Regions from separate parts of the Kineococcus terrestris genome, predicted to be linked through region 3. Evidence: predicted binding sites of a transcription regulator. Region 3 holds the regulator's gene; each other region holds the start of a gene.
What was found. Region 3 encodes LexA, which represses DNA repair genes until DNA is damaged. Its sites were predicted from a motif close to TCGAACANNTGTTCGA; they were not measured.

Region 1 (6,745 bases), on a different contig from region 3:
GCCGGGGGCGACCTCGAGGACGACGACGTCGCCCTCCACGTCCACCACGGTCCCGTAGGCGCCCGAGGTCGTCATGACCTCCGACCCCGGTGCGACGCTGTTCTGCAGGTCCTGCTGGGCCCGCTGCTGCTTGCGCGTCCTGCTGAACATGAAGACCAGGAGGCCCACCATGAGGAGCAGGAAGACCAGCTGGCCACCACCTCCACCACCCACGACATCCCTTCCCGCACCGGTGGGACGACGGCTCACCGGCGCACACGCCGACCTCCGTGCCGGCGCGGCGGGCCCACGCCCCGCCCGGGGGAGGTCCGCGGGCGGGCGTCGGCCGGACGCCCGGCGAGTCTAGACGGCTCACCCGTCCGGCCCCGCCGCCCGCCGCGGCGCGTCACGCCCCGGTCGCTGCCCGTCGCCCCCCGCCCCGTCGTCCGCCCCGCCGTCCGCTCAGCCGTCCGCCCCGTCGTCCGCCCCGTCGTCCGCGCTGTCCAGCGGCAGCTGCCAGACGGCGTCGCGCGGCGGGGTCAGCCCCAGGTGCTGCCACGTCTGCGGCAGGGCGACGCGACCGCGCGGGGTGCGCCCGAGCAGCCCCTCGCGCACGAGGAACGGCTCGGCGACCGTCTCGACGGTCTCGGCCTCCTCGCCCACGACGACCGCCAGCGTGGACAGCCCCACGGGGCCGCCGCCGAAGCGGCGGCACAGGGCGTCCAGCACGGCCCGGTCCAGGCGGTCCAGGCCCTTCTCGTCGACCTCGTAGACCTCCAGGGCCGCGCGGGCGGCGCGGCGGTCGACGATGCCCGAGCCGCGCACCTGCGCCCAGTCGCGCACGCGGCGCAGCAGCCGGTTGGCGATGCGCGGGGTCCCGCGCGAGCGCCCGCCGATCTCCGCGGCCCCCTCGGCCGTCAGCTGCACCCCCAGCAGGCTCGCGGAGCGGCGCAGCACCTGCACGAGCTCCTCGGGGGAGTAGAAGTCCAGGTAGCCGGTGAAGCCGAACCGGTCGCGCAGCGGCGCCGGCAGCAGACCGGCGCGGGTGGTGGCCCCCACCAGCGTGAAGCGCGGCAGCTCCAGCGGGATGGCCGTCGCCCCCGGGCCCTTGCCGACGACGACGTCGACCCGGAAGTCCTCCATCGCCATGTAGAGCATCTCCTCCGCCGGCCGGGCCATGCGGTGGATCTCGTCGAGGAAGAGCACCTCGCCCTCGTCCAGGGAGCTGAGCACGGCCGCCAGGTCCCCGGCGTGCTGGATGGCCGGGCCGCTGGACTGGCGCAGCGGGGCGCCCATCTCCGAGGCCACGATCATCGCCAGGGTCGTCTTGCCCAGGCCGGGCGGGCCGGAGAAGAGGACGTGGTCGCTCGGCGCGCCGCGCGCGCGGGCGGCGTCCAGGACGAGCGAGAGCTGCTCGCGCACCACCTTCTGCCCGACGAACTCCTCCAGGCCGTGCGGGCGCAGCGCGCTCTCGGCCGCGCGCTCGCGCTCGTCGGCGCCGCCGGCCACCAGCCGCTCCCCCGCGCCGGGGCGGCCCTCGCCGTAGCCGCTCACCCGCGGCCCGACAGCCGGCGCAGGGCCGCGCGCAGCGTCGCGGCGACGTCCAGGGGGTCCCCGTCGGCCGCGGCCGGGCCGGGCTCCCCGGCGGCGGCGAGGACCGCGTCGACGGCGTCGCCGGCCTGCTTGACGGGGTAGCCGAGCCCGACGAGGGCGTCGACCACCTGCTGGGTGCGGGGGTCGGTGCCGTCCGCGGCCGCCGCGGGGGCGGCCGGCAGCGGCCCGTCGGAGGGCGGGCCCAGGCGGTCGCCCAGCTCCAGGCAGATGCGCTGCGCGCCCTTCTTGCCGATGCCGGGCACCCGCACCAGCGCGGCGTGGTCCTCGGCGGCCACGGCGGCCCGCAGCCCGTCGGGCCGGTGCACCGCGAGCATCGCCAGCGCCAGGCGCGGCCCGACGCCCGAGACGGTCTGCAGCACCTCGAACACCTCCCGCTCGTCGGCGTCGGCGAACCCGAACAGCGTCAGGGAGTCCTCGCGCACCACGAGGCTGGTGGCCAGCATCGCCTCCTCGCCCACGCGCAACCCGGCCAGCGTGCCCGGTGCCGCCTGCACGAGGATCCCGGCGCCGCCCACCTCGACGACCACCGAGTCCAGCCGCACGGCGAGCACCTGCCCGCGCACCGACGCGATCACCGATCCCCCTCACCCGCCGGGCGGGGCCCGCGCGAACACCTGTACGAACGGGGCCACGCTAGCGCGGCGCCGCGACACGGGGGGCGTCGGCGCGCCGCCGGCGGGCGGCACCGCGGGACGACGGGCTGCGCGAGCACCGCGGGAGCGGCAGAGTCGGGCCCGTGAGCCACGAGCAGCACGAGAACCCGCGCCAGAACGTCACCTTCCCCGCCACCGACGAGGCCGGTGCCGACCACGCGCACGGCTACCTCGCCCTGCCCGCCGACGGCGGCGGGCCGGGCGTGGTGGTCGTCCAGGAGTGGTGGGGGCTGACCGACCACGTCGTCGCGATCGCCGACCGCCTGGCGTCCGAGGGCTTCGTCGCCCTGGCCCCCGACCTGTACGGCGGGCGCACCACCCACGACAGCGAGGAGGCGGCGCGGTTCATGACCGAGCTGCCGCCGGACCGCGCCGCGCGCGACCTGGCCGGCGCGGTGACGTACCTGCTGCAGCGGCCGGAGACGACCTCCGCCACCGTCGGGGCCGTCGGCTTCTGCATGGGCGGCGCGTTCGTCCTCAGCCTCGCCGCCCAGCAGGGCGAGCGGATCGGCGCGGCCGTGCCCTGGTACGGCGTGCCCGGCCCGGACACGGACTTCACGGGGCTGCGGGCGCCGGTGCTGGGCCACTTCGGCGCCGAGGACACCTCGGTGCCGCTGGACGCGGTGCGCGCCACGGCCGAGCGCGTGCGCGAGCAGGCGGGCGTCGAGGTGGACCTGCAGGTGTACCCGGCGCCGCACGCCTTCTACAACGACGAGCGGCCGAACCACCGGCCCGAGAGCGCCGAGCTGGCCTGGGAGCGCACGACGGCCTTCCTGCGCCGGCACGTGCGCTGAGGAGCGGGCGGGTCGGCGGGCGGGTCAGCGGGCGACGGCCCCGGACCGGCGCGCGGCCCGCTCGGCCTCCGCGTAGGCGTTGCGCCGGCCGGTGACCAGCGCGCGGTGGGCGGCGTCCTCCAGCCGGGAGGCGCCGCCGCCGCGCCACAGGTGGCACAGGGCCAGGGCCAGGGCGTCGGCGGCGTCGGCGGGCTTGGGGGCCTCGGCCAGGCCGAGGATGCGGGTGACCATGGCGGTGACCTGCTGCTTCTCCGCGCGCCCGGACCCGGTCACGGCGGCCTTGACCTCGCTGGGCGTGTGCATGGCCACCGGCAGCCCGCGCCGGGCGGCGGCCACGAGCACGAGGCCGGCAGCCTGGGCGGTGCCCATCACCGAGCGCACGTTGGACTGGGCGAAGACCCGCTCGACGGCCACGACGTCCGGGGCGTGCCGGTCCAGCCACGCGTCCAGGCCCTCGCTGATCGCCAGCAGCCGCAGCTCGACCGGGTCGGTCGCCGGGGTGCGCACCACGCCCACGTCGACGGCGACGGGGCGCCGGCCGCGGCCGGAGTCGACGACGCCCAGGCCGCAGCGGGTCAGCCCCGGGTCCACCGCCAGCACGCGCACGACCCCACCCTCGCACGCTCGCGGGGGCGGGGCCGGGCGGCGCGCTCGCTCAGGCGTCCTCGAGGGCCGCCATGACGTCGTCGGAGACGTCGTAGTTGGCGTAGACGTTCTGCACGTCGTCGCAGTCGTCGAGGGCGTCGACGAGCTTGAACACCTTGGTGGCGCCGTCGGCGTCCAGCGGCACCTGCACGCTGGGCACGAAGCTGGCGTCGGCGGAGTCGTAGTCGATGCCCGCGGCCTGCAGGGCCTCGCGCACGGCCACCAGGTCGGTGGCCTCGCTGACGACCTCGAAGGTGTCGCCCTGGTCGCTGACCTCCTCGGCGCCGGCCTCCAGGACGGCGGTCAGCACGTCGTCCTCGGTGAGGTCGGTGCCCTCCTTGCCGATGACGACGACGCCCTTGCGGCTGAACATGTACGACACGCTGCCCGGGTCGGCCATCGAGCCGCCGTTGCGGGTCATGGCCGTGCGGACCTCCATGGCCGCGCGGTTCTTGTTGTCGGTGAGGCACTCCACCAGGAGGGCGACGCCGTTGGGGCCGTAGCCCTCGTACATGATCGTCTGCCAGTCGGCGCCGCCGGCCTCCGCGCCCGAGCCGCGCTTGACCGCGCGGTCGATGTTGTCGGCGGGCACGGAGGACTTCTTCGCCTTCTGGATGGCGTCGAAGAGCGTCGGGTTGCCGGCCGGGTCGCCCCCGCCGGTGCGCGCCGCGACCTCGATGTTCTTGATGAGGCGCGCGAACATCTTGCCGCGCTTGGCGTCGATGACGGCCTTCTTGTGCTTGGTCGTCGCCCACTTGGAGTGGCCGGACATCGTGCTACCTCCGCCTGTGTCCGCCCCGCGCTCGCGCTCGGGACGTGCTCGGGACCTGCTTCGGGACCTGCTGGGCTCGCCGCGTCAGGCGCCCTGCGCCGCCCGTCCCCCGACCCGCTCGCGCACCATCGCCACGAAGCCGCGGTGCACCCGGTCGTCCCCGGTGATCTCGGGGTGGAACGACGTCGCCAGCAGAGCGCCGTGCCGCACCGCGACGATCCTACCCGCGGCCGGGCCGCTGCCCACGCGCGCGAGGACCTCCACGTCCGGTCCGGCGTCCTCCACCCACGGCGCGCGGATGAAGACGGCCCGCACCGGCGGGCCGTCCCCGGTGAGCGCGTCCAGGGGCAGGTCCTCCTCCCAGCTGGCCACCTGCCGGCCGAAGGCGTTGCGGCGCACCGTGATGTCGAGCCCGCCGAGGGTCCGCTGGTCCGGGGCGCCGTCGAGCACCCGGTCGGCCAGCAGGATCATGCCCGCGCAGGAGCCGTACACGGGCAGGCCCTGCGCGACGCGCCGGCGCAGCGGCTCGCGCAGCCCGACGACGCGCAGCAGCCGGTCGATGGTCGTCGACTCCCCGCCGGGCAGCACGAGGCCGTCGACGGCCTCCAGCTCGGCGGGACGGCGCACGCGGACCGCGCGGGCGCCGCCGGCCTCGAGGGCGGCCAGGTGCTCGCGCACGTCGCCCTGCAGGGCCAGGACGCCGACGACGGGGCGGTCGCCGGCCGCGGGGGCGCCGGCCGTGGGCGTCGGCGGGGTGGTCACCGCAGGAGGTTAGGCGCGCCGCGCGCGGGGGTCGGCGAGGGGGTCGGCTCAGGCGATGACGCGCGGCGGTCCCGTCCACGCCGGCGGCAGGTCGGCCAGCAGCGTCGGCAGGTCCGCGGGATAGCACAGGTCCGCCGAGGCGGCCAGCTCGTCGGGGTCCCACCAGCGCACGTCGGTCAGGGTCGCCAGCTCCAGGGCCGTCCACCCGGCGCGCGACAGGCGGGCGGCGGCGCCCAGGCGCAGCACGAAGAACTCCTCCCGCTGCCGGCACGCCCGCCCCAGGTAGGGGAAGTCGGCCGTGCGGACCCACACCGGGCCCGTGAGGTCGCCGGGCGCCACGGCCAGGCCCGTCTCCTCGCGCAGCTCGCGCACCGCGGCGTCGCGGGGGTCCTCACCCGCGCCGCGGCCGCCGCCGACGGTGAACCACCACGCCTCGCCCGGCCGCTCGGGGTCGGTGCCCCGCACGAGCAGGACGCGCCCCGCGCCGTCGAGGACGACGACGCGGGAGGCGTCCCGGGTGCGGGTGCCGTCGGGGGCGGTCCCCCACTCCGGCCCCAGCGGGTCGTGCCCGCTCAGCGGGTCGAGCCCGTCCAGCGGGTCACCAGCCCCGGGTGGCCAGGCGGTGCGGCTCGGGGATGGCCTCGACGTTGAGCCCGACCATGGCCTCGCCCAGCCCGCGGCTGACCTTCGCGATGACGTCCGGGTCGTCGTGGAAGGTGGTGGCCTGGACGATGGCCTCGGCGCGCCGGGCGGGGTCGCCGGACTTGAAGATGCCGGAGCCGACGAAGACGCCGTCGGCGCCCAGCTGCATCATCATCGCCGCGTCGGCCGGGGTGGCGATGCCGCCGGCGGTGAACAGCACGACGGGCAGCCGGCCGGCCTCGGCGACCTCGCGGACCAGCTCGTGGGGGGCCTGCATCTCCTTGGCCGCCACGTACAGCTCGTCAGGGGCCATCGAGCGCAGCCGGTTGACCTCGGCGCGGATGGTGCGCATGTGCGTGACCGCGTTGGACACGTCGCCGGTGCCGGCCTCGCCCTTGGAGCGGATCATCGCGGCGCCCTCGGTGATGCGCCGCAGCGCCTCGCCCAGGTTCGTCGCCCCGCACACGAAGGGCACGGTGAAGGCGCGCTTGTCGATGTGGTGGGCGTAGTCGGCGGGGGTGAGGACCTCCGACTCGTCGACGTAGTCCACGCCCAGGGACTGCAGGACCCGCGCCTCGACGAAGTGGCCGATGCGCGCCTTGGCCATGACGGGGATCGAGACGGCCTCGATGATCGACTCGATCACGTCGGGGTCGCTCATGCGGGACACGCCGCCCTCGGCGCGGATGTCGGCGGGCACGCGCTCGAGGGCCATGACGGCCACGGCGCCGGCGTCCGCGGCGATCCTCGCCTGCTCCGCGGTGACGACGTCCATGATCACGCCGCCCTTGAGCATCTCGGCCATGCCGCGCTTGACGCGGTCGGTGCCGAGGGCGGGTCCGCCGGTGGTCTGCTCGCTGGTCACGTCGGTGCTCACGGTCGGT
Region 2 (6,745 bases), on a different contig from region 3:
GATCGACACCACGAGGCTGTTGCCCACCGCCCGCGCGATCTGCGCGTCGCCGGCGAACAGGGCCCGGAAGTTGTCCAGCGAGAGCTGGAACACCTGCTGCCACGTCGGGGAGGCGGAGACGATGACGTCGTTGGGCTGGAAGGAGCGCAGGACCGACCAGACGAGCGGGACGAGGAACACCAGCGAGGCCAGGGTCCCGCCGACGACGTACAGGACGAGCTTGGTGCGGCTCTCCGCCCGGCCCGTGGAGGACGGGCCCGGGGAGCCGCCGCGGGGGGACCTCGCCGGGCGCGGGGCGGGCCGGGCCGCGGTGGGCGTGCTGGGAGCGGTGGTGGACACGGGCGTCTCCTCAGTCCTTCTCGCGCAGCAGGCGGAACTGCGCGGCGGTGACGAGGCCGACGACGACCACCAGCACGATCGACAGGGCGGACGCCGCGCCGAGCTGCAGCTGGACGAAACCTCGCTGGTAGATGTACATGACGACGGTCTGGGTCTCGGTGCCCGGCCCGCCGCGGGTGAGGACGTAGAACTGCGTGAAGGCCAGCAGCGAGCCGATGACCGAGATGACCAGGCTCATGGCGATGGTCCGGCGGATCATCGGGATCGTGATGGAGCGCTCGCGCTGCCACCAGGTCGCCCCGTCGATCTCGGCGGACTCGTGCACCTCGCGCGGCACGCCCTGCATGCCGCCCATGAGCAGCACCATCGTCAGCCCGGACACGCCCCACACGATCATCACGCAGATGAGCCCGGTGGCCAGCCGGCCGTCGGCCAGCCAGGCCGTCGACCCGTCGGTGATCCCCAGCCACCGCAGCACCACGTTGACCGCGCCGGAGTCCGGCTGCGCCTCCAGGACGAGCAGGAAGCTCAGCGTCGTCAGGCCGATGACGTAGGGCAGGAAGAAGATCGTGCGGAACAGCGTCGACCCGCGCCGGTTGGAGCGCACGACGACCGCGAGGACGTAGCCGAGCACGAGGATCGGCAGGGTGACGATCGCCGTGTAGAGGACGGTGTACCCGACGGAGCGCCAGAACACGGGGTCCTGCGCGACGCCCAGGTAGTTGCTCAGGCCGGTGAACTCGTAGGAGCCGATGAGCGGCCAGTCCGTCATCGACATGTAGACCGCGAACGCCAGCGGCGCCAGGACGAAGACGACGACGAACGCCAGCGCGGGCGCGACCAGCAGCACCCCCTGGTGCGGCGGGTGCGTCAGGGACCTCGGCGGGCGGTGGCGGACGGCCTGCAGCGCACCGGTGGCCGCGGCGCGGTCGGTGCCCAGGCCCGCGACGCCGCTCACAGCTGCGCCTGCTCGAGGACGCGGGTGAAGCCCGCCTGGCCGGTCTCGATCCCGCCGTCCACGTCACCGTCGAAGACGGCCTGCCGGAAGGCGGCGATCCACGGGGAGTCCGGCTGGTTGAACAGCAGGTTGTAGGCGAGCGTCGTCGGCGCGTAGGCGTCCTGGATGCCCTCCAGCGGCGCGACGGCCAGCGGGTGCCGCTCGCGGTACTCCTCGGTGGCGGCGTCCGAGCGCACCGGCAGGTAGCCGCCGTCGGGCAGGTCGACCTGCTGCGGCAGGTCGAGGGCGAACCTGACGAACTCCCACGCCGCGGACGGGTTCGCCCCGCCGCGCGGCAGGCACAGGTTGTCGCCGCCGGCGAAGGTGGCCCGCCCGCCGTCGGGGCCGGGCAGCAGCACGACGCCCGTCTTGGCGCGCATCTCCTCGTCGGCGTTCAGCACGGCGAGGGAGTAGTTGCCGGGGAACATCCCGACGGTGCCGTCGCGGAAGTCGGCGCCCCAGCGGGCGCCGTCCCCGGAGAAGTTCGCGCGGGGCATCAGCCCCTCCTCCCACATCGTCCGGTACAGCTCGAAGGTGCTGCGGACCGAGGGGCTGTCCGCGACCGCGGCGCGCTGGTCGCCGACGTCCCCGACGACCGTGCGGTCCCCGGAGGCCCACACGTGCGGCTGGACGACGAACCCGAGGATGCCGGCGGAGTTCCCCTCGATCGTCCAGCCGTAGGTGCCGTCGCCGAGGGCGCCGACGGCCCGGGCCGCCTCGAGGATCCCGTCGAAGTCGGCGGTCACCTCGGCCGGGTCGCTGAACCCGGCGCGCTCCAGCAGCTCGGTGTTGTAGAAGAGCGCGGAGTTGTCCGCGATGTACGGCACGCCGTAGTGGCGGTCGTCGCGGGTGGCCAGCCCGAGCTGGCCGGGGTTCAGCGCGTCGGCGAAGTCCAGCTGCCGCACCAGGGGGGTGAGGTCGGTGAACGCGTCGCGGTAGATGAACAGCATCGAGTTGATGTCGTCGATGTCCACGACGTCGGGCACGTTGCCGCCGCGGATCGCGGTGGCCAGCTTGGTGACGTACTGGCCGTCCAGGACGGGGGTGACCTCGACGGTGATGCGGTCCTGCGAGGCGTTGAACGCGTCGACGGTCTGCCGCACGCCGGTGACGGTCGCCGCCCGGCACCACAGCCGCACGACGCCCTCCCCGTCCTGCCCGAAGCCGGTGGCGCCGACGTCGGCCTCGGGCAGGGAGGAGGCGCAGGAGGGCAGCAGCGCGCTCAGCGCCGCGAGCCCTCCCAGGCCCAGCACGTTCCTGCGGTGGAGCTCCATCGCTCTCCTCCGGTCCTGCCCGGCTCAGGCCCGCGGCAGCCAGACCCGCAGGGGGCCCAGCTCGCGGTTGGCCCAGGCGTAGTAGGGGACGGCCGTGACCTCGACGACCTCCGGCAGCGACGCGGGCGCCGGCTCGTCGGAGGCCGGCCGGTACAGCGGCCCGGTGGCCGCCGCGGCGGCGCGGCGCGCGGGGAACGTCAGCGTCGTGACGCCCTCCAGCAGGTCCGCGCGGTGCTCGGCGCGGGCGGTGCGCAGCTCGGCGACGTGGACGCGCACGTCGTCGGCGACGAGGCCCTCGGGCAGGTCCGGCTGCTCGACGCAGTAGACGAGCGGGCCGCGCTCGAGCGCGACGCAGCCGCGCACGGCGTCCACGCGCGGGTCGGCCTCGACCGGGCGGACCTCCAGCGGCAGCACCAGCTCGACGACGTCCCCGGCGCTCCACGCCCGGCGCACGCGCAGGTAGTCGCCCGGTTCGGCGTCCACCGGCCGCCCCGCGACGACGGCGCGGGCACCGGTGGCCCAGGCCGGCACGCGCAGGGCCAGCTCCCACTCCCCCGTCCCCGGGGCGGTCACCTCGACGCGCACGGTCCCGTCCCACGGGTAGTCGGTGGTGACGGCCAGCTCGGCGCCGTCGGCCCCGCGCACCGTGCCGGTGGCGTACTGGTGCAGCTGCACGCCGTCCGCGGACGTCGTGGCGACGTAGGCGTCCAGGCTGGACAGGGTCCGCATGATGTTCGGCGGGCAGCAGGCGCAGTCGAACCAGGGGCGGCGGCCGTGGGCGACGCTGCGCTCCTCGTCCGGGTGGGCGCCGTCGCGCAGCTGCAGGGCGTTGACGTAGAAGTACTCGGTCCCGCGCAGCGAGACGCCCGGCAGGAACGCGTTGTAGAGGGTGCGCTCGACGAGGTCGGCGTAGCGGGACTCGCCCGTGGCCAGCAGCATGCGCCAGCTCCACTGCACGCTGCCGATCGCCGCGCACGTCTCGGCGTAGGCGCGGTCGGGGCCCAGCTCGTGGTGGTCGCCGAACTGCTCCATGTCCCAGCGGGCGCCGATGCCGCCGGTCACGTACGTCTTGGTGGAGACCATGCCCTCCCACTGGCGCACCAGCGCCGCCAGCAGCTCCGCGTCGCCGGTCTCGGCGGCCACGTCGGCGGCACCGGCCGTCAGGTAGACGGCGCGCACCGAGTGCCCCTCGACGGTGGTCTGCTCGCGCACGGGCACCCGGTCGGAGAAGTACGTGGGCTGCTTGCCGTGGCGCTCGGTGATGCCGTGGCCGCGGGCGTCGACGAACCAGCGCGCCAGGTCCAGGTACTCGCGGGTCCCCGTCTCCCGGTACAGCTCGACCAGCGCCATCTCCACGACGGGGTGGCCGTCGACGTCCTCGACCTTGCCCGGCCCGAAGGTGGCGACGAGGTGGTCGGCGAGCTTCACCGCGACGTCGAGCAGCCCGGTGTCGCCCGTGCCGCGCACGACGGCGACGGCGGCCTGGAACAGGTGGCCTGCGCAGTAGTGCTCGTGGCTCCACGGCAGGTCGGTGTAGCGCTCGCCGCCACCGCGCACCTGCTGCACGGAGTCCAGGTAGCCGTCGGCGGCCTGCGCGGCGGCCACCGTGGCGGTGACCTCGCGGATCCAGCCGAGCAGCTCGGCGTCGGCCTCGCGGCCGTGCTCCCAGCCGGCGGCCTCCAGCCACTTGTAGACGTCGGAGTCCATGAAGATCGGGCCGCGGACGTCCCCGGTCTCCGTCCCCGCGGCGATGCGCAGGTTGCGCAGGTTGCCGGCGCTCTCCAGCTTCTCGTAGCCGGTGCGCAGGGCCTGGCGGCGGTTCGCCGCCTGCCGGGCGGACCAGAACCCGCCGGTGATGCGCGCGGCGCCGGTGGGCACGGGCCGCAGCGCCACGGCGGCGCCGGGGGTGGGGGCGGCGGGGGCGTTGATCGCCGCACCGGCCGTCGGGGTGGTCGTCACGAGCTCTCCCTCGAGTCGTCGGAAACATGCGGAACACGTTTTCTGCGGTGACCGTAGGGCCGCCCTCCTGGACCCGTCAAGACGCCGCCCGAGGCTGCTAGCCGGTTATGCTCCTGCCCTTCCGCGGGCGACGAGGGGGTGGACGTGACGGAAAATCTCGTTCCGGCACGGATCGTGGACGTGGCCGCGCTGGCCGGGGTGTCCGCCGGCACGGCCTCCAAGGCCCTCAACGGCACCGGGCAGCTGCGCGCCGAGACGCGCGAGCGGGTGCGCCGCGCCGCCGAGCAGCTGGGCTTCACGCCCGACGCCGTCGGCCGCGGCCTGTCCTCCGGGCGCACCTACACCGTCGGGCTCATCACCACCGACAGCTTCGGGCGCTTCTCCATCCCCGTCATGCTCGGCGCCGAGAACGCCCTGGGCGCCGGGGAGATGGTCGTCCTGCTGTGCGACAGCCGCGACGACCCGCTGCGCGAGCAGCACTACCTGCGCACGCTCCTGGCCCGCCGCGTCGACGGGATCATCGTCACCGGCCGGCGCACCGAGCCGCGCCCGCCGCTGCCCGCCCCCGTCCCCGTCGTCTACGCCTTCACGCCCTCGCAGTCGGACGAGGACTGCTCCCTCGTCGTCGACCAGGCCGGCGGGGCCGCCGCCGCCGTGCGGCACGTCCTGGACCTCGGCCGCACCCGCGTCGCCCACGTCACCGGGCCCGCCGACCACCACGCCGCCCGGGTGCGCGCGAGCGCCGCCGCCGCCGAGGCCGGTGACGCGCTGGTGGCCCCGCCGCTGCACGGCGACTGGTCCGAGCGCTGGGGGCGGCTGGCCGCCGAGCTGCTGCTGCGCCGCCACCCCGACGTCGACGCGGTCACCTGCGGCAGCGACCAGATCGCCCGCGGGGTCTGCGACGGCCTGCGCGACGCCGGCCGCCGCGTGCCCGAGGACGTGGCCGTCACCGGTTTCGACGACTGGGACGTCATCGCCCTGGCCTCGCGACCGCCGCTGACCACCGTCGCCCTCGGCCTGGAGGCCCTGGGCCGCCGCGCCGGCGAGCTGCTGCTGGACGCCGTCGCCGGCCACCCCGTCCGCGGCACGACCACGACGCCGACCCGGCTCGTGGTGCGGGAGTCCACCGTCGGCGTCTGAGGCCCCGCCCCACCCTCCGTGATCACGGAAGGTCGAGCGCTCACCGTCCATGATCACGGCGGGGTGGTGGCGAGGTGTGCGGGGTCGGTGGCCCTGGCAGCGTGGTGGACGTGGACGGCTACCCGGTCGGTGAACCGCACGACGGCGGGATGCTCGACGTCGGCGACGGGCACCGCCTGGCGTGGACGGTCAGCGGCCGCCCCGACGGGGTGCCGGCGGTGCTCCTGCACGGCGGGCCGGGCAGCGGTGCCGACCCGGCGTGGCGGCGGTTCCTCGACCCGGACCGCTACCGGATCGTCCAGCACGACCAGCGCGGCTGCGGGCGCAGCACCCCCTCGGCCGCCGATCCGGTCTGGGACCCGGCCACCGTGACCACCCCGCACCTGCTGGCCGACCTGGACCGGCTGCGCGAGCACCTGCGCGTCGAGCGCTGGCTCGTCCTCGGCGGGTCGTGGGGCTCGACCCTCGCGCTCGCCCACGCCCAGACCCGGCCCGAGCGGGTGCGCGGGCTCGTGCTGTTCGCGGTGGCGACGACGAGCCGGCGGGAGGTCGAGTGGCTGACCCGCGACGTCGGGCGGGTCTTCCCGCGCGAGCACGAAGCGTTCCGCGCCGCGGTACCGGCCGCCGAGCGCGACGGCGACCCGGCCGCCGCGTACGCGAGGCTGCTCGCCTCCCCCGACCCGGCCGTGCACGGCCCGGCCGCGGCGGCCTGGTGCGCGTGGGAGGACGCGCACGTGTCCCTGGCGCCGGGGCACCGGCCGTCGCGCCGGTTCGCCGACCCGCGGTTCCGCCTCGGCTTCGCGCGGCTGGTCACCCGGTTCTGGGCGCACGCCGGGTTCCTCGACGACGTCGCTCCGGACGGGGACCTCGTCGCCGGGGCGCACCGGCTGGCCGGGGTCCCCGGCGTCCTCGTCCACGGCCGCCACGACGTGTCCAGCCCGCTGGAGACGGCGTGGCGGCTGCACCGCGCCTGGCCCGGCAGCGACCTCGTCGTCGTGGACGCCGGCCACGGCGGCGACGCCTTCACGGCGCCGCT
Region 3 (6,745 bases):
GCGACGGCGAGGTCCGCGTCCGCCTGCTCGTCATGTCGGTCGACCCGTACATGCGCCCCCGGATGGACGACGTGCCCTCCTACGTGCCGCCCTACCAGCTCGGGCAGCCGCTGGACGGCGGCGCCGTCGGCGTCGTGGAGGAGTCGCGCGCGCCGGGCCTGGCCGTGGGCGACCTCGTCCAGCACGGGCTGGGCTGGCGCTCGTCCGTCGTGCTGCCCGCCGGCCGGGTGCGCCGGCTGGACCTGCCCGACGGCGTCGGCGAGGGCGCCGCCCTCGGTGTGCTCGGCATGCCCGGCTTCACCGCCTGGGCGGGTCTGCTGCACGTGGCCTCGATGCGCCCCGGCGACGCCGTGTTCGTCTCCGGCGCGGCCGGTGCCGTCGGTTCCCTGGTGGGGCAGATCGCCCGCCTGAAGGGCGCCTCGCGGGTCGTGGGCAGCGCGGGCGGGCACGTCAAGGCCGCCCACCTCGTCGACGACCTGGGCTTCGACGCCGGCATCGACCACCGGGCGGCCCCCGTCCTGGAGCAGCTGAGCGCCGCCGCGCCCGACGGGATCGACGTGTACTTCGACAACGTCGGCGGCGACCACCTCGAGGCGGCGATCGCGGTGGCCAACGACCACGCCCGGTTCGCGCTGTGCGGCAGCGTCGCGACCTACAACTCCCCGCGGGACCTGGCCTCGGCCCCGCCCGGGCCGCGCAACCTCTTCGCCGTCGTCGGCAAGCGGCTGCGGCTGCAGGGGTTCATCGTCGGCGACCTCGCCGACCTGCGCCCGGAGTTCGAGCGGGAGGTGGGCGGCTGGCTGGCCGACGGCTCGCTGGTGGCGCGCGAGACGGTCGTCGAGGGCCTGGAGAACGCCCCGGAGGCCCTCATCGGTCTCCTGCGGGGCGCCAACACCGGCAAGATGCTCGTCCGCGCCGGCCACCGCTGACCCCGCGCCCGGCCCCACGCCCGGCCCCGCTGCGGGCGCCCGGGCCGGCCGGGGACCCGCCCGCGCTGCGCCGGGCGGCGCGCGGGTCCATGCTGGGCGGGTGATCTCGGTCGACCTGGCGCTGCGGCTGAAGGAGGCGGGCCTGCACTGGGCACCCGCCCCCGGTGACCGGTTCGTCCTGCCGCACCGCGGCATGGACGAGGACGTCTTCACCCTCAGCGACATGACCGTCGAGGTGCACGACCACCCCACCGGCAGCTTCATCGGGTTCAACGGCACCACCGAGTGGGCCCTGGACTCCGTCGACCAGCCCGACGCCTGCTGGCTGCCCGCGGAGCACCAGCTGCGCGAGCAGCTCGGTGACCGGTTCACCCGGCTGGAGCGGCGCGACGGGCCCGAGGGGACGGTGCACCGCGTCCTGCTGCTCGACGAGCACGGCGCGGACGCCTTCGAGGACCCCGACCCCGCCTGCGCCTACGCCCTGGCGCTGCTGCACCACCTGTCCGGGGCCCCCGGCGGCAGCACCGGCACCGCCGGGGCGTCCTCGGCGCGCACCGCCTGACGCCCCGGACGGTCCGGCGGCCGGTCGAGCGGACGTCTCAGCGCCCCGGGCCCGGCTCGCCCTCCTGCGGGTCCTGCCCGGCCAGGAAGCGCTCGAACTCGGCGCCCAGCTCGTCCGCGGTGGGCAGGTAGGCCGACCCGGCGCTGGTGCCGCGGCCCGCGTCGCCGGACGCGTCGTACTGCTCCTCCAGGGCCGTCACCACGGCCTGCGCCTCCGGGGACTCGGCCACCTGCTTGTCGACCTCCACGCGGGTGGCCGCGGCCTGCTCCAGCAGGTCACCCACCGGCAGGTCCACGCCCGTGGCGCCCGAGATGGTGCGCAGCAGGACCGCGGCGGCGTCGGGGTAGTCGTTGCCGGCCAGGTAGTGCGGGACGTGCGCGAGCACGGACAGCACGTCGCGGCCGGTCTCCGCGCCGCGCAGGTGCAGCAGGGCGGTGACGTGACCGGGGACCTGCGCCTCCACCTCCCACGTGCGGTAGCCCTCCAGCAGCTCCGGCCGGCTCGCGCTGGCGGTCACGCCGCTGGGGCGGGTGTGCGGGACGGCGGTCGGGGCGGCGTTGAGGACGACGGTCAGCCCGGCGCCGAGCCGGTCGGCCAGCTGCCAGACGGCCGCGCTGAAGCGCTCCCACTGCACGTCCGGCTCGGGGCCGGTCAGCAGGAGGAAGGAGGAGCCGTCCTCGTCGAGGACGCGCAGCAGGCGCAGCTGCGGCGGCTCGTACGAGGACCACGTCGTCCCCGTGAACGTCATCGGCGGGCGGCGCGCGCGGTAGTCGTGCAGCTGGTCGACGTCGAAGGTCGCCACGAGCTCGTGCCGCCGGGTCGCCAGCAGGTGGTCCACGGCCTGCCGCACCGCGGCACCGGCGTCGACGAACCCGGACAGGGCCACGACGAGGGGCGGCTCGACGAGCCGGGGGACGTCCGGCTCGAGACGGTAGAGCGCAGCGGGATCGAGCATGCGGTCATCATCCCCCGCCGTCCCTCCGCACCGCGCGGGGCAGGAGCGCGGCCGGGGCGTTCAGGCGCCGGGCGAACCGGCCGCGGCGCTCTCGCGCTCGGCGCGCAGGGCGTGGATGGCGGCCTCGAAGTCGGCCAGCGACTCGAAGGCCTGGTAGACCGAGGCGAAGCGCAGGTAGGCCACCTCGTCCAGCTCGCGCAGGAACGGCAGCGTGGCCAGCCCGACCTGGTGCGCGTCGACCTCGGCGGCGCCCTGCGAGCGCACGGCCTCCTCGACGCGGTGGGCCAGCAGGGCGATGTCGTCCTCGCTGACGGGGCGCCCCTGGCAGGCCTTGCGGACGCCGGAGGCGATCTTGGCGCGGCTGAACGGCTCTCCCGCCCCGCTGCGCTTGACGACGGTCAGGCTCGCGGTCTCGACGGTGGTGAAGCGGCGGGAGCACTGGGGGCACTGGCGGCGCCGGCGGATGCTGCTGCCGTCGTCGGTGGTGCGGGAGTCCACGACGCGCGAGTCGGGGTGACGGCAGAACGGACAGTGCACGCCGGTTCCCTCCCGCGCGGTGGCGCCTCGGCCCTCGCACGCGGCGGCGCGCGGGCCCGGTGGTGCGCACGGTAGCGCACCGCGCCGCCACCCGGCGGCGCCCGTCACCCGCTGCTCGCCCGTCACGGCCGTCCCCGCCCCGCGCCGCCCGGCCCGCGGATCAGTCCAGGACCGGCAGGCTCAGCCGCTGACCGGCCTGCAGCGCGTGCGAGGGCAGGTCGTTGAGGACGACGATCCGGGCGGCCACCTCGCGCCAGTCGGCGTCGGGGGCCCACTGGGCCGCGATCTGCGACAGCGTCTGCCCGGGCAGGACGGTGACGGTGACCGGAGCCGCGGAGGCGGCGGCCACCAGGGGCGCGTGCGGGGCCCGCGCGGGCGCCCGCCCGCCGTCCGCGACCGCTCCCACCGCCGCCACGGCCGTGCAGGTCAGCAGGGTCGCCGCGGCCGTGGTCAGGGCCAGCCGGCCGCGGCGGGTCAGGCGCAGCGGGCGGCGGTCGGCGCGCGGCGGCGCGGGCACCGCCCGCCGCGGTGCCGGGACCGGGGCGCGGTGGCAGTCGGGGCCCGTGGGCACGAGGACCAGGACGGCGGACGACCGCGCACGGGCTCCCCGGGCCGACCGCTGCGGGCGGCCGCGGCCCGGGAGCGCCGGGGTGCCCGCGCGGCGCGGGACGGTCGGGACGGGGACGAGGGCGGTGGCGCTCACGGGGGTGGCCTCCATCTCGGTCGGGCGCCTCCTCGAACAGGTGTTCGAAGGGGCCCGGCAGTTGTACCACCGGGGCACCGGTGGTGCGCAAGACCGCGGTCGAACAGCGTTCGACCCGGCGTGCGCGGCGCACGCTGCCACCCGGGTACGACACGAGGCCCGCGCCCGTCCCCCCGCTCCCGCGACCGACCCCGCGACCGGCCGCCCGGCCGGACCGCGGGCTCAGGCGTAGCGGCGCGCGGCGCGCTCGCGGGCCCGCGCGGCGAGCACCTCGCGCTCGCGCGGGGGCGCCGCGGTCACCAGCGAGCCGAGCAGCTCCTCGGTGGCGGCGGCCACGGCCTCGACGGCGCGGTCGAAGGCGTCCTGGTTGCGCCGCGACGGACGGGTCGTCCCGGCGACCTTGCGCACGTACTGCAGCGCGGCGGCGCGGGCCTCCTCCCCCGTGGCGGGCGGCTCGACGTTGTGCAGCTGGTGGATGCTCCGGCACATGCCGCGGAGGGTGGGCGCGGGGGACGGTCCCGTCAAGGGCCGCGCCAGGGGCGACACGCTTCGAACAGGTGTTTGATCGGCGACCGGCCGCGCGCTACGGTCGGGCTGCCGCCCGCTGCGGGGGCGGCGGCCGCCGGGGACCGGCGGTGCGCGCGGGGCGGGAGGAGCCGAGGTGGCCGACCAGGTCGAGGAGCGGGCCGGGCAGCCGGCGCCGGAGGACGCGACGGCCACGGTGCACGCCCTGCCCGACCGGGGGTTGGACGCCGCCGGGCTGACCCCCCGCCAGCGCGGGGTGCTCGAGGCCATCCGCGAGGCGGTCGGCCGCAACGGCTACCCGCCGAGCCTGCGCGAGATCGGCGCCGCCGTGGGGCTGACCAGCCCCAGCAGCGTCGCCCACCAGGTGCGCACGCTGGAGCGGCTGGGGTACCTGCGCAAGGACCCGCGCCGGCCCCGCACGCTGGAGGTCGTGGCGCCTCCCCCGGCCGACGCCGTCACCGGCGGCGCGCTCGACGGGGACGAGGCGCACCCGGCGCCCACCTGGGTGCCCGTCGTGGGGCGCATCGCCGCCGGCGGCCCGATCCTGGCCGAGCAGCTGGTCGAGGACGTCTTCCCCCTGCCCGCCGAGATCGTCGGGGCGGGTCAGCACTTCGTGCTGCGCGTGGTCGGGGACTCGATGGTCGAGGCCGCCATCTGCGACGGCGACTGGGTGGTCGTGCGCCAGCAGCCCACCGCCGACAACGGCGACGTGGTGGCGGCGATGATCGACGGCGAGGCGACGGTCAAGGTGCTGCAGCGCAAGGACGGCCACGTCCGGCTGCTGCCCCGCAACGCCCTGTACGAGCCGATCGACGCCGACGACGCCGTCGTCCTGGGCCGCGTGACGGCCGTCCTGCGCTCCCTGTGAGCCCCGCCCCGGCCGGTCGCGGCCGGGGGGGTCAGATCGCCGCGCCGACCACGCGCTCCACGGCCGCCTCCACGGCCAGCCGGGGGGTGGTCAGCACCGGCACGTGCAGGTCCCGCAGCAGCGGCGCGGCCACGACCATGCTCGCCTGGGCCAGGACGACGACGTCGACGGGCGGCTCGGCGGAGCGCACGGCGCAGCGCACCGCCTCGGCCACGCTCGTGGCGTAGGTGATGAGGTCTCCCTCCTCGAAGGCGGGCCAGGTGCCGGGGCAGTCCACGGGCACGAGCTCCACGTCGCGCTCGGCCTCGCGCGCGCACTCGCGCAGCAGGGGCAGGGCGCTCGCGGCGGCCTCGGGCAGCGAGCTGACCACGGCGATGCGCCGGCCGGCCACGACGGCGGCCTCCGCCATCGGGCGGTCCACCCGCAGCACGGGCACCTCCAGCTCCAGGCCGATCTCCTCGGCCACCGGCCCCACCGTCGAGCAGGTGCAGACGACGACGTCGGCGCCCTCGGCGACGAGCCGGCGCAGCCGGTCGGCGACGGAGGGCCGCACGTGCTCCAAGCCGGACCGGCGGGCCGCGGTGTGCAGCCCCGAGTCGACCAGGTGGCGCGGCTCGACGCGGCGGTCACGCTCGGCGAGGAGGTCGCTGAAGGTGCGGACGTGCGCGTCCGCGGTGTGCAGGAAGCCGACGATGGCCACGCCGAGAGGATGCCACCCGGTGCAGCGCCCGTCAGCAGGAGGTAGCGAGGATCACCCGGGTGCGCGCAGGCGGCGCAGGGCGTCCCGTGCGACCTCCGGTGATGCCGTCCCCCAGAAGGGGGGCAGGCTGGCGCGCAGGAAGGCGCCGTAGCGGGCCGTGGCCAACCGGGGGTCCAGGACGGCCACCACACCGCGGTCGGCGGAGGCCCGCACCAGCCGCCCGGCTCCCTGCGCCAGGCGCACGGCGGCGTGGGAGACCGACACGGACAGGAAGCCGTTGCCGCCCGCGGCGTCCACGGCCCGCGCCCGGGCGGACAGCAGCGGGTCGTCCGGCCGCGGGAACGGGATGCGGTCGACGAGGACCAGCGAGCAGGAGGAGCCGGGCACGTCGACGCCCTGCCACAGCGACAGCGTCCCGAACAGGGACGTCGCCGGGTCGTCGGCGAAGCGGCTGACCAGGCGCGGCAGCCGGTCGTCGCCCTGGCACAGGACCGGCAGCGCCGGGCCGAGGCGCTCGCGCACCGCCGCGGCCGCCTCCTCCGCGGCGCGGCGGGAGGAGAACAGCCCCAGCGTGCGCCCGCCGGCGGCCTCCACGAGCGCCGCGATCTCGTCGAGGACGGCACCGTCCGCGCCCGAGCGGCCCGGCGGCGGCAGGTGCCGGGCCACGTAGAGGATCCCCTGCCGCGGGTAGTCGAAGGGGCTGCCGACGTCCAGCCCGGTCCACGGCACGGCGTCGGCGGGCCGCGGACCACCGCGGCGCAGCCCGAAGGAGCCCGCGACGGCGTCGAACGCGCCGCCGAGCGCCAGTGTCGCCGACGTGGCGACGACGGTCCGCTCGGCGAAGACCCTCTCGCGCAGCAGGCCGGCCACGCCCAGCGGCGCCACGTGCAGCGCGGGCCGGGCGCCGCTGCCCGGACCGCGCCCGCCGCCGCCACCGCTGACCCAGGCGACGTCGTGGTCGGCGTC

Region 1: ruvA (Holliday junction branch migration protein RuvA) is a predicted target of LexA. The motif match lies at 2,200-2,215, and genes of this name have one in related genera.
Region 2: AB8M62_RS19880 (glycoside hydrolase family 127 protein) is a predicted target of LexA. The motif match lies at 4,599-4,614, and genes of this name have one in related genera.

What each region holds. Positions count from the first base shown of each region.
Region 1 is NZ_JBEUEI010000014.1:60,319-67,063, reverse strand. It holds gene yajC (preprotein translocase subunit YajC) at 1-213, opposite strand, end outside; gene ruvB (Holliday junction branch migration DNA helicase RuvB) at 442-1,533, opposite strand; gene ruvA (Holliday junction branch migration protein RuvA) at 1,530-2,168, opposite strand; gene AB8M62_RS10475 (dienelactone hydrolase family protein) at 2,330-3,040, shown strand; gene ruvC (crossover junction endodeoxyribonuclease RuvC) at 3,065-3,646, opposite strand; gene AB8M62_RS10465 (YebC/PmpR family DNA-binding transcriptional regulator) at 3,696-4,457, opposite strand; gene pdxT (pyridoxal 5'-phosphate synthase glutaminase subunit PdxT) at 4,542-5,219, opposite strand; gene AB8M62_RS10455 (NUDIX hydrolase) at 5,268-5,777, opposite strand; gene pdxS (pyridoxal 5'-phosphate synthase lyase subunit PdxS) at 5,818-6,738, opposite strand.
Region 2 is NZ_JBEUEI010000062.1:1,174-7,918, forward strand. It holds gene AB8M62_RS19865 (carbohydrate ABC transporter permease) at 1-339, opposite strand, end outside; gene AB8M62_RS19870 (carbohydrate ABC transporter permease) at 350-1,297, opposite strand; gene AB8M62_RS19875 (ABC transporter substrate-binding protein) at 1,294-2,610, opposite strand; gene AB8M62_RS19880 (glycoside hydrolase family 127 protein) at 2,635-4,569, opposite strand; gene AB8M62_RS19885 (LacI family DNA-binding transcriptional regulator) at 4,714-5,709, shown strand; gene pip (prolyl aminopeptidase) at 5,820-6,745, shown strand, end outside.
Region 3 is NZ_JBEUEI010000002.1:18,656-25,400, forward strand. It holds gene AB8M62_RS01400 (NADP-dependent oxidoreductase) at 1-929, shown strand, start outside; gene AB8M62_RS01405 (pilus assembly protein CpaE) at 1,030-1,491, shown strand; gene AB8M62_RS01410 (proteasome assembly chaperone family protein) at 1,529-2,446, opposite strand; gene nrdR (transcriptional regulator NrdR) at 2,507-2,983, opposite strand; gene AB8M62_RS01420 (LysM peptidoglycan-binding domain-containing protein) at 3,144-3,686, opposite strand; gene AB8M62_RS01425 (DUF2277 domain-containing protein) at 3,909-4,175, opposite strand; gene lexA (transcriptional repressor LexA) at 4,348-5,079, shown strand; gene AB8M62_RS01435 (aspartate/glutamate racemase family protein) at 5,111-5,779, opposite strand; gene AB8M62_RS01440 (ATP-dependent DNA helicase) at 5,831-6,745, opposite strand, start outside.